4 regions of the Marinobacter fonticola genome follow, and region 3 is predicted to be linked to each of the others. Evidence: predicted binding sites of a transcription regulator. Region 3 holds the regulator's gene; each other region holds the start of a gene.
What was found. The regulator sigma-54, encoded in region 3, starts transcription at its own class of promoters, with help from an activator protein. The targets are predictions, from matches to a motif close to ANTGGCATNNANNTTGCTNT.
Positions count from the first base shown of each region.

Region 1: a site for sigma-54 is predicted at 1,218-1,237, ahead of glnA (glutamate--ammonia ligase). Genes of this name have one in related genera too.
Region 2: a site for sigma-54 is predicted at 1,019-1,038, ahead of flhA (flagellar biosynthesis protein FlhA). Genes of this name have one in related genera too.
Region 4: a site for sigma-54 is predicted at 1,122-1,141, ahead of FXO11_RS07100 (flagellar hook-length control protein FliK). Genes of this name have one in related genera too.

Region 1 covers NZ_CP043042.1:864,631-867,621, forward strand. The annotation lists gene glnA (glutamate--ammonia ligase) at 1-1,067, opposite strand, end outside; gene typA (translational GTPase TypA) at 1,649-2,991, shown strand, end outside.
Region 2 covers NZ_CP043042.1:1,596,866-1,599,856, reverse strand. The annotation lists gene flhA (flagellar biosynthesis protein FlhA) at 1-863, opposite strand, end outside; gene upp (uracil phosphoribosyltransferase) at 1,231-1,869, shown strand; gene FXO11_RS07150 (uracil-xanthine permease family protein) at 1,872-2,991, shown strand, end outside.
Region 3 covers NZ_CP043042.1:2,992,264-2,995,254, forward strand. The annotation lists gene lptA (lipopolysaccharide transport periplasmic protein LptA) at 1-203, shown strand, start outside; gene lptB (LPS export ABC transporter ATP-binding protein) at 203-928, shown strand; gene FXO11_RS13325 (RNA polymerase factor sigma-54) at 1,313-2,833, shown strand; gene hpf (ribosome hibernation-promoting factor, HPF/YfiA family) at 2,987-2,991, shown strand, end outside.
Region 4 covers NZ_CP043042.1:1,586,542-1,589,532, reverse strand. The annotation lists gene FXO11_RS07100 (flagellar hook-length control protein FliK) at 1-1,075, opposite strand, end outside; gene FXO11_RS07095 (Hpt domain-containing protein) at 1,274-1,621, opposite strand; gene FXO11_RS07090 (ATP-binding SpoIIE family protein phosphatase) at 1,753-2,991, opposite strand, start outside.

The DNA.
Region 1 (2,991 bases), 2.1 Mb from region 3:
TCAACACGACGCCCCTTCGGGCTACTGACGTACGGGATCCGGATCGAAGCCGAACGGTTACGGGCAGAATAGGCCAGCATGACCGGTGCTTCGAAGCCAGGAACCAGGCGCTTGTAGCTGTTGGTCGAGGCGTTGGTGAAAGCGTTGAGAGTCTTGGCGTGTTTGATGATGCCGCCGATGTAGTACAGGGCCATCTCGCTCAGGCCGGCGTAGCCGTCGCCCGCAAAGATGTTCTTGCCGTCCTTGTTCAAGGACATGTGAACGTGCATACCGGAACCGTTGTCACCCACGACCGGCTTAGGCATGAACGTGGCTGTTTTGCCGTAGGCGTGAGCCACGTTGTGCACGCAATACTTGAGGATCTGCACTTCGTCGGCCTTCTTGGTCAGCGTGTTGGCGCCAACGCCGATTTCGCACTGACCAGCGGTGCCTACTTCGTGGTGATGAACTTCGATTTCCAGGCCCATGGACTCCATGGCCGCACACATGGCGCCACGCAGGTCGTGCAGGCTGTCAACCGGCGGAACCGGGAAATAGCCGCCTTTCACACCCGGACGGTGACCGATGTTGTTGCGCTCGAAATCTTCGCCGGAAACCCAGGCGGCTTCCTCAGAGTAGATTTCGTACATAGCGCCGTTCATGTCGGTGCGCCACTTGACGGAGTCGAATACGAAGAACTCAGGCTCCGGGCCGAACAGTGCGCCATCGGCAATGCCGGTGGACTTCAGGTATTCTTCGGCGCGACGGGCGACGGAACGCGGATCGCGCTCGTAACCCTGCATGGTGGTCGGCTCGACGATATCGCAGGTGATGTTCAGCGTGGTTTCTTCGGTGAACGGATCGATAACACCGGTGCTGTCGTCCGGCATCAGGATCATGTCGGATTCGTTGATGCCTTTCCAGCCGGAGATGGAAGAGCCATCGAACATCTTGCCGTCGGTGAAAAAGTCGTCGTCGATTTCAGAAGTGGGCATCGTCACGTGTTGCTCTTTGCCGCGGCTGTCGGTAAACCGCAGGTCAATCCACTTCACTTCGTATTCTTTGATCAGGTCAAGCGTCTTGGACATTACGCATACTCCGTCAGTTTATGTCTTTTGTGGAGCCGGCTCGGCTGAATGGCCTTGAAACAGCCCGTTCAGCGTCCGATTCATTCGACAGGCGCAGGGCAGCTTATCAAAAGTGCTGCGGCCGTGCCTGCAAATTCGGCTGCAAACAGTTAAGCAAAGCGCTTGCCAATATTGTTGGCTCGGTCGATGGTGGTGCAGCGTGAGCATTTACAGGGCGGAAGCTGCACCCTAACGCAGGGTGGCAGGGCAGGGATAGTGCGCTTTATGCTCTAAATTGGTGCAATAATGGTATTTATGCATCCTTTTGGACCGTTGACGGTGTTCAGCTGAATCGTCTCGTGTCAGCCGGAACCGTTGGTCACAATTTGAGCGCATTGCTTGAGTTGACGTAGTTACTCGGGCCGGTTTTCGATATACTGCGCGCGCCCGAGGGTGACCTCCAATATCTGGCGCCCACAGCCGGAGCTGTCGAAGCGCTCCTTAACCGAACATTTCCCCGATTTGAGATGGCATGCCGGACAGGCTTCCTGTTTCCTTATATAGGCCCCTCTCAGGTCAGTTGCATGCCGCAGGATTTTTTTGTGATCGAAAAACGCCGAAATATCGCCATCATTGCTCACGTCGACCATGGTAAGACGACGCTGGTCGACAAGCTGCTGGAGCAGTCCGGTACCCTGGACCGCAAATCCAGTGGCGCCGAGCGAATCATGGACTCCAACGACCAGGAGAAAGAGCGGGGCATCACCATCCTCGCCAAGAACACCGCGATTCGTTGGAACGAGTACCAGATCAATATTGTCGACACCCCGGGCCACGCCGATTTTGGCGGTGAGGTTGAGCGTGTCATGTCTATGGTGGACTCGGTACTGTTGTTGGTGGACGCCGTCGATGGCCCCATGCCGCAGACCCGCTTCGTCACCCAGAAAGCGTTCGACCGTGGCCTGAAGCCGATCGTAGTGGTGAATAAGGTTGACCGTCCCGGCGCGCGTCCGGATTGGGTGATCAACGAAGTTTTCGATCTATTCGACCGCCTGGGTGCGACCGACGAGCAACTGGACTTTCCCATCGTCTACGCTTCGGCTCTGAACGGCATTGCCGGCCCGGAAGCGGATCAGCTGGCGGACGATATGACGCCGCTGTTCGAGGCCATCACGCATCACGTCCCGGCGCCGGATGTCGACATGGACGCCCCGTTCCAGATGCAGATTTCCCAGCTGGACTACGACAGCTACGTGGGCGTAATCGGTATTGGCCGTATCACCCGCGGCAAGCTGCGTCCCGGTCAGCAGGTAGCGGTAATCGACCGGCATGATAAGAAGCGCAACGCCAAGGTGCTTGAGGTCAAAGGTTTCCACGGATTGCAGCGGGTGCCGGTGGAAGAGGCCAGTGCCGGTGACATCGTGTGTATCAGCGGCATCAGCGAGCTGTTCATTTCCGACACATTGTGCGATCCGCAGAATGCCGAGCGTTTGCCGGCCCTGACGGTGGACGAGCCGACCGTGAGCATGACCTTCCAGGTCAACGACTCGCCGTTTGCCGGTCGGGAAGGCAAGTTCGTCACCAGTCGCAACATCCGTGAGCGCCTGGACAAAGAGCTGCTGCATAACGTCGCGTTACGCGTGGTCCAAGGCGAATCCTCCGAAAAGTTCAAGGTGTCGGGCCGGGGCGAGCTTCACCTGTCCGTGCTGATCGAAAATATGCGCCGCGAAGGCTTCGAGCTGGGTGTGTCCCGTCCCGAAGTCGTGCAGCGGGAAGTCGACGGTGAAATTCACGAGCCGTACGAGTTCGTCGTGATCGACGTGGAAGAGCAGCACCAGGGCTCCATCATGGAAGTTATGGGCCTGCGTCGCGCCGATCTGAAGAACATGGTGCCGGATGGCCGTGGCCGCACCCGCCTGGAATTCATCATGCCGGCACGGGGCCT
Region 2 (2,991 bases), 1.4 Mb from region 3:
AGACCGAGAAAGGCGACGTGGGGCATTCCGGGAATCGCACCGAGAATGATCAGAATAGCGGCCGCAATACCCAGGGCTCTTGGCGCGGTAAACATCTGGGACAGAATCTGCTGGCCCATGTCCTGGCTGGTGGTGACCCGCGTCACCATGATGGCGGCCGACGTGGACAGCAGCAGTGATGGAATCTGCGCAACCAGACCGTCACCGATCGTCAGCAGCGCGTAGCTGCGCATGGCGTCGACGAAGGCCAAATCGTGCTGCAGCATGCCGATGACGACACCGCCAATGATGTTAATAAAGAGGATCAGCAGACCAGCGATCGCATCCCCCTTAACAAACTTGCTGGCACCGTCCATGGAACCGTAGAAATCCGCTTCCTCGGCGATTTCCGAACGCCGGGCTTTGGCTTCGTCCTGGTTGATCAGGCCCGCGTTGAGGTCGGCATCGATGGCCATCTGCTTGCCTGGCATCGCATCCAGGGTAAAGCGGGCGCTGACTTCGGACACCCGGCCGGCGCCCTTGGTCACCACCATGAAGTTGATGATCATCAGGATCGCGAAGACCACCAGACCCACGGCGTAGTTGCCACCGATCAAAACCTCGCCAAAGGATTCGATAACCTTACCGGCTGCGGCCCCGCCTTCGTGGCCGTTCAGCAAGACGATACGGGTAGACGCAACGTTCAAGGCCAGACGCAACAACGTCGCGACCAGCAACACCGTCGGGAACGCCGCAAACTCCATCGGCCGCATGGCGTACACACACACCAGCAGAATCACGATGGACAGCGTGATATTGAAGGTAAACAGCACGTCCAGCAGGAAAACCGGCATCGGCAGGATCATCATGCCCAGCAAGGCCATCAGCAGGAGCGGAACACCCAGATTGCCGCTAGTCAGCGATTTGACGTTATTGAGGACCAGTGCTCTGTCCACCACCCGTAGATCTCCTCATGAGCGTATTAAGCCGCGTACCGTGATGTCGTATTTTTGACGGCACGCCTGCATCTGAGAGTGTTAGCGCAATATCCATACCAATAACGTGAAATCCGTAAAAACAGAGACCTACCCCGTCAAGGCAGACTGTCCGCCCCGCCTATGTGGACTGACCCTGCCAAGTATGTGGACTGACTGACCCTGCCAAGTAAGGTATCCTTATTAGCATTTTGGATGCCCCGGTACGCATTCGCGCCGTCGTCTTCTTCGAGAACCCGAACGATAAAGGTGAATCATGCCCGTCCACGAGGTAAAGCACCCCCTCATCCGCCATAAACTCGGCCTGATGCGCCGGGCCGATATCAGCACCAAGAATTTCCGTGAACTCGCCCAGGAAGTCGCCGCCCTGCTAACCTACGAAGCGACCCAGGATTTCCAGCTGGAAAAGCACACTCTCGAGGGATGGGCAGGACCGGTCGAAGTGGAACGCCTGAGTGGCAAAAAAGTCACCATCGTGCCCATCCTCCGAGCCGGGATGGGCATGCTGGAAGGTGTGTTGACATTGATCCCCGGCGCACGGGTCAGCGTGGTGGGTCAGGTGCGTAACGAAGAAACCCTGGAAGCCAGTACTTACCTGGAAAAACTGGTAGGCGAACTGGACCAGCGTCTGGCCATGATCGTCGACCCGATGCTCGCCACAGGCGGCTCAATGATCTCCACCATCGACTTGCTAAAGAAAGCTGGTAGCACCGAGATCCGCGCGCTGGTCCTGGTGGCGGCACCCGAGGGTATTGAAAAGGTCCTGGAGGCGCATCCTGACGTGTCCATTTACACGGCCTCCATCGATGACCGGCTCAACGAGAAAGGCTATATCCTGCCCGGCCTCGGCGACGCTGGGGACAAGATTTTCGGCACCAAGCAAAAGGACCACTGACGATGCAAAGCACCCCGAACGAACCGGTATGGCGCCAGGTCATTTCTGGCGCGCAGATGTTGCTGGTCGCCTTCGGCGCCCTGGTGCTCATGCCCTTGATTACGGGAATGGATCCCAATGTCGCTCTATTCACGGCCGGTATCGGCACGCTGCTTTTTCAGATCATCACCGGCGGTCAGATTCCCATTTTCCTGGCGTCGTCCTTTGCGTTTATCGCACCGATAATCGCTGCCAAAGCCAAGTTCGGCATGGAAGAAACCCTGGGTGGATTGGTCGCAGCGGGTATTCTCTACATGCTTCTCAGCGCTCTGGTGAAATGGCGCGGCACCGGCTTTCTCAATCGCCTGCTGCCACCGGTAGTTATCGGACCGGTGATTATGGTCATCGGCCTGAGCCTGGCGCCGGTCGCGGTCAATATGGCGATGGGTAAAGCCGGTGACGGCAGCGCACAGCTTGTGCCCTATACGACGGCTATCTTGATCGCCATGGCGTCGCTGGCCACGACCATCGTGTTTGCCGTGTTCACCAAGGGAATCTTTCGGTTGATTCCGATCCTGTTCGGCGTTCTCGTCGGCTACGTCCTCTCCGCCTTCGCGGGCATCGTCGACCTGACCCCGATTCGGGAAGCCGTGTGGCTTGGACTGCCGAACTTCGTTGCACCGGAGTTCACCTGGGCTGCGATCCTGTTCATGATTCCGGTTGCCATCGCGCCGGCGGTGGAGCACATCGGCGACATCCTGGCCATCGGCACCGTCACCCGTAAGGATTATCTGAAAAAGCCCGGGCTGCACCGCACGCTGCTGGGCGACGGGGTGGCGACCAGCACGGCCGCCCTGCTCGGCGGCCCGCCCAACACGACGTATTCCGAAGTCACCGGCGCGGTCATGCTAACCCGTAACTTCAACCCGCGCGTTATGATCTGGGCGGCGGTCGTCGCCATCGTTCTAGCCTTCATCGGCAAGTTCGGCGCGGCGCTGCAAACGATCCCGGTGCCGGTGATGGGGGGCATTCTGTGCCTGCTGTTCGGCTCTATCGCCGTGGTCGGGCTGAACACACTAATCCGGCATCACGTGGATCTGTCCGAATCGCGAAACCTGGTCATCGCCGGAGTCACGCTGGTGT
Region 3 (2,991 bases):
CTGGCGACAGCCGCATTACCTTCGAAAAGCAGGCGATAATCCGTCAAGAGGGCAACGTTTTTAAAGGGGATCACATCGAGTACAACACGGCCAGCCGCGTCGTCGTCGCCGACGGCGGGCGCAGTCCGGATAACCCGGACGGTCGGGTAGAAATGCTGATACAACCGCGCCAGTCCAACGAAAACCAGGGCGAGACCAACTAATGGCGATCCTGTGCGCAAGCAACCTGGCTAAAAGCTATAAACAGGTCAATGTGGTCAAGGACGTCTCCCTGGAGATTCGTAGCGGGGAAATCGTCGGCCTGCTCGGCCCCAACGGCGCCGGCAAGACCACCTGCTTCTACATGATCGTCGGCCTCGTGCCGGCGGACCGGGGCCGGGTCACCATCGACGACAAGGATATTACCCCGCTACCGATGCATGGGCGCGCCCGGGCCGGCATTGGCTACCTGCCCCAGGAAGCCTCGGTTTTTCGCAAGCTAAGCGTGCGCGACAACATTATGGCGATACTGGAGACGCGCAAGGGGCTGTCCCGTGCCGACCGGGAAAGCCGACTCGAAAACCTGCTGGAAGAATTCCACATCACTCATATTCGCGACAGCATGGGCATGTCACTCTCCGGCGGCGAAAGACGGCGAGTGGAAATTGCCCGCGCGCTGGCTATGGAACCCGCCTTTATCCTGTTGGATGAACCTTTTGCCGGCGTGGATCCGATATCGGTCAGCGATATCAAGCAGATCATCCGTCACCTCCGGGACAAAGGTATTGGCGTGCTGATTACAGATCATAACGTGCGAGAGACCCTGGATATCTGCGAAAATGCCTATATCGTCAGTGGAGGCCACATCATCGCCTCCGGACATGCCGACGACATACTGGCAAATCAGCAGGTCAAGGAAGTTTATTTAGGCAACGAATTTCGCCTGTAACAAGAATCGGCGTGAGATGAGTTCAACTGATGCCAAACGCAGTACAGAAAGCAATACAGAAGAGCAAAAGCACTCACAGAACCACAGCCCGGCATCTTGTCTGATGCTTCCATCTTGTCTGATGCTTCAAAGGGGCTGGCTGTCGCATATTTCTGCGAAAACGCTAAACTCGAAACATGGCCGTCCGAGTATGGGCTCAAACATCGGCGGCCAGAACGTTGTCATCTGCACACCCATGGCAGTAAACTTCGGCAAAGAAATTGCTTGTAGAACTAAGTCGCCACTTTCTAAGTCCGGGATCAATGCCCTATAACTCCGGGCGCGACGTGGTTCGGCAAAAAATTAACGCCGAGAGCATTAGGGTGACGGGATAAATCAATGGTAATGAAAGCTTCGCTCCAGCTTAAGCTGGGTCAGCAGCTCACCATGACACCGCAGTTGCAGCAGGCCATACGCCTTCTGCAACTGTCGACGCTGGATCTTCAGCAAGAGATCCAACAAGCGCTGGACTCCAACCCGATGCTGGAAACCTCCGAGGAGGAGGAAGGCTCGGACACGTCCGCCGAGAACGAAAACAGCAGCAACGAGGCTGAATCCAAAGAGCAGAATGATTCAGACTCCCAGCAGGAAGACAATAGCTGGGATGAACCGAGCGAAGAGCCGGATTGGTCTGCCGACAACCAGCAGGACATCCCCGACGATCTCCCGGTCGATACAGCCTGGGACGACATCTACCAATCCGCACCTACCTCAGCCTCCCGCGGCGACGACGAAGACGACAGCGACTTTGAGTCTCGCAACTCACCGACAGAAACCCTCCAGGATCACCTGCTCTGGCAACTCAACCTGACGCCCATGAGCGACCGCGACCGCGCCATTGCACACGCGCTGCTGGATTCGGTGGATACCCGCGGCTACCTCATCACGAGCGTCGAGGATATCCACGCGGGATTGGAGGACGAAGCCGACGAGGACCCTCTGGAACTGGACGAAGTCGAGGCGGTCCTGCGCCGGCTCCAGCATTTCGATCCGCCGGGGGTTTTTGCCCGCGATCTGCAGGAATGTTTACTGATTCAGCTTAACCAGTTGCCGCATGACACGCCCTGGCTACCGCAGGCGCGCCTGGTCATCAGTCACTACATCAACCTGCTGGGCAACCGTGATTACGCTCAACTCCTACGCCGCAGCCGCCTCACCGAAGAACAACTCAAGGCCGTACTCGCGCTGATCCAGACACTGAATCCGCGTCCGGGCGACTCCATGGAGCAAGGCGAACCCGACTATGTGGTGCCGGATGTGGTGGTGAGCAAATCGAAAGGCCGGTGGCGCGTCGAACTGAACCCGGAAATCGCCCCTCGGATCCGGGTGAACGCCGGTTACGCCGCGCTGATCCGGCGGGCGGACAGTAGCGCCGACAACACCTATTTGCGCGATCAGTTGCAGGAGGCCAAGTGGTTTATCAAGAGCCTACAAAGCCGTAACGAAACCCTGCTTAAAGTCGCCACCCGTATTGTCGAACATCAGCAAGGCTTTCTCGATCATGGCGAGGAGTCGATGAAGCCTCTCATTCTGTCCGATATCGCCCAGGCGGTCGGCATGCATGAGTCGACCATCTCGCGGGTCACCACCCAGAAGTACATGCATACGCCCCGCGGCATTTTCGAGCTGAAGTATTTCTTCTCCAGCCACGTCAGCACGAACGAAGGCGGGGAGTGTTCGTCCACGGCAATCCGTGCCATGATCAAGAAACTGGTGGCGGCGGAAACGCCAAAGAAGCCGCTTAGCGATAGCAAAATCGCCGCCCTACTTGGCGATCAGGGTATCAACGTCGCCCGGCGAACAGTTGCCAAATATCGCGAAGCCATGCATATACCGCCGTCCAACGAACGTAAACGATTGGTATAACGCAAATACGGATACAGCGTAAGACCGTTATGAGGGACAGCCGCCCTCAAGTCCGGGCGGCCAGACATAATTTCAGGCGTCCGCCGCACGCGACGGGCTCAACATCGGGCGCGCTCTTAAGCGCCCGTGCATGTCGACAAGTAGGAGAAGCCTATGCA
Region 4 (2,991 bases), 1.4 Mb from region 3:
CCGAAACCTCGAACTTCTCCAGAGTGAGGCCATTTTCCTGCAGCATATCGCGCAGCCGGTGACCATTCAGTTCAAGCTGATCACGTACAGCGGAGTGCGTCGCGTGGACGGTCACGTGAGCCTGATCCTGCTGGACCTGAACACGAACCTCCAGGGGACCGAGATCCGGCGGAGTGATATGAATTTCCGCAGTGGACATGCGCTGGGCGGTCAACCAAGCCAGCTTACCCGTCACTTTCTCACCCCATTGGGCGTGCTGAACCGGCAGGTCCAGGCTGGTGGAATAGCTTTTCAGGGTGGCCTGGGACTCGCGCCCTTCCAGACCCCGCTGCAAGGCCGTGGCATTGTTTTGCAGGGCGCCCGTCTCCCCACTCCCCTGGAAACGCGCAAGCTGGGCGGAAAAATCCGCCGCCTTGCCGTCGGCGCCCAAGGCCGACTTACCGACCAACGCGCCGAGCTGCTCGCTCTTCATGCCCAGCAAGCTATCGGAATCGCTTCCACCACCCGCACTGCCCTGCTGCAAGGGCTGCATCATCAGTTTGTCCATGACCGCGGTGGAAACGCCCGCCATCCCGCTACTCTGCGTGCCCATCTGCGTGCCCACACCTGTGGTCAGGCTCCGCGGGCCTTGAGTTACGCTTTCCTGCGGCAAAGGCAGGCCAAACAACATCGGCAAAATTTCGTCGCCGATGGCGCCAGTTTGCTGATCCGGCGTCTCAGAAGCGTCACCGGCACTCTCAGCGGTCGTCTCCTTATCTGCTGGTGACGATTCTGAGGCTTTATCGCCCGACCTGGCGCTCTCGTTTGGTTTTCCAGACTCGTCCGCGTTTTCAGCCGGCTTGGCCCGATTTTCCTCCAGGCGCTGCTGCTCCGACTTTTGCCTGGCCACCCGGTCTTCCTCGGCCACGCGATCGGCACGATCCTGCCGCGCGTCCTTTTGCTCCAGACGCGCCTTTTCACGCGCCGAGACAGCTTCAAACCTCTCCGCCGGCCGCTCGCTCTCCGACGCAGAACCTTGACGTTCAATTGTTTTTTCAGGGGTGGGTGACACAGGCGTCAGCACCATTCCGGACATGGCAACCTCTTGCCGTTTTGGCGTAGTTAGAACAATTGTTTGTTTCGGAGCAAGATAGGTGCCAATCTTTTTAATACAAGACAGGTGTCAACAATACGAAGTCCAATAGGCGCTAAGGAAAGGACAACCCGCCAGGGCGCGGTAGAGTCACTGCCAAAGAGCCATCAACGCGCATCGAGGGTGGTCAGGTAGAAACATTCATCGGATCAGTGTCCGTTCCAGGAGTTCGCGAACCGCAGAAAACTCGCTTTGTATATCGTCCAGAATGTGCACCGCTTCATCGAGCCGGTCTTCTCGTCCGGCCAATTCCGCGTCCGAGCACAGGGAACCGAGGCGCGGCGCTCCGATATTGATGCAGCTGCCTTTGAAACTGTGGGCCGACTTGGTGAATGCATCCACGTTGCGCTCCCGCAACGACGAGCGCAGCGCATCAAGCCGTTCGCTGGAGTCGCTCAGATAGGTCCTGATCAGAACCTCGAACTCGTCCTCCATGACTTCACGCAGTTCCGCCAGGGCTTCGCCATCCAGATGTGGCTTTTGGTTCATGGTCGTCTCGTCTCCTTACAGGTCTACTGCACAACAGGTCTACTGCACATGGGCGCTCGCTTGCGGCTTGGCCCCAGCAGACACGTCGTGCCCGGCGCTCAGCGCGGTACCGCTCATGACATCGCGGAGGGCTACCGGGAATCAATGGACCAGCAATAGACGGCCTCGACTTCATTCCCGCTGCCCCGGTGTGTCAGCGACTCACACAGTTGATGCAGCAACGCCAGGCCCCGCCCAGCGTAACCATCGTTCTCAAGAGAAGACAATGCGCCATCAGTATAGTCGAAGCCCTCCCCGCTATCGCTGCAACTGACCCGGAGCTCGCCGCCCTTCTGACCTGTTTCATGCTGGAGCCGAAAGCGTACGGTATCGTGCTTGCCGGCACTGCGCAGACGCCGCTCTCGCTCAGCATAGTAGTGGCCAAACCCCTCGGGCGAACTTTTCCAACTAGAGGGCAGCTTGAGTACGCCGTGCTCCAGCGCGTTGGTGTACAGCTCCGAGAGTATGGTGTAGACCTCGCCGCTCCGCCGCCTCAAACCCGGAACCTCCATGCAAATATGCAGCAGCAGAGGCAGCGGATTGAACTGGGACAAAGTTTCACCCGCCACTTCGTACTCGCAAGTCCAGCGCGCCGGACCGCCCAGAGCCGATTGCGCGACCCGTTGAGGCAGCTCATCCAGCACCGCCGATAGCGCCACATCGACCGAGACCAGCGTCAGATCGTCTCGGGTTTGCTCCGTGTCGGTAAAGGATTGGATCGCTGCCAGGACGGCCTCCAACGCGGACCGATCCGTGTCGCACGCGTCGAGCACTTCACGCAGCCGGGCTTCGCCGAACATGTCCCCATGAGCATTGGTGGCTTCCGGCACACCATCGGTAACGAACAGTATGGTGTCGCCCTCTTCCACTTTCACCGTATCCACTTCCGCGGAGAAGCGATCGCCGGAGACAACACCCAACGGTAGGTGACGCGACGGCAGCGGCAATAAATCTTGGTCGCGGCGCATGAGAAATCCGGCCGGCAAACCACCGTTCCAGAACGTGAGGTTGCCGAGGTGGAAATCCAACTCCAAGAAGGCGGCACAGCAGAACATATCGGTTGGCAGGATACGCCAAAGCTTCAGATTGATTTCCCGCAGGATATCGCCGATCAGGAAGCCCTTGCTGGTCATGCCGTAAAAGATTTCGGCCAGCGGCATCGCGCCGATGGCGGCCGGCAAGCCGTGGCCCGTGAAGTCGCCGATCAGTATGTTCATGCCGCCGGAAGGACGCGGACAGGCAAACAGCACGTCACCGTTGAATACGGACATCGGCGATGCGTGATAGCGAATATTGGGCGCGTCGAGACAACCGGTGTGCGCAACATTGTC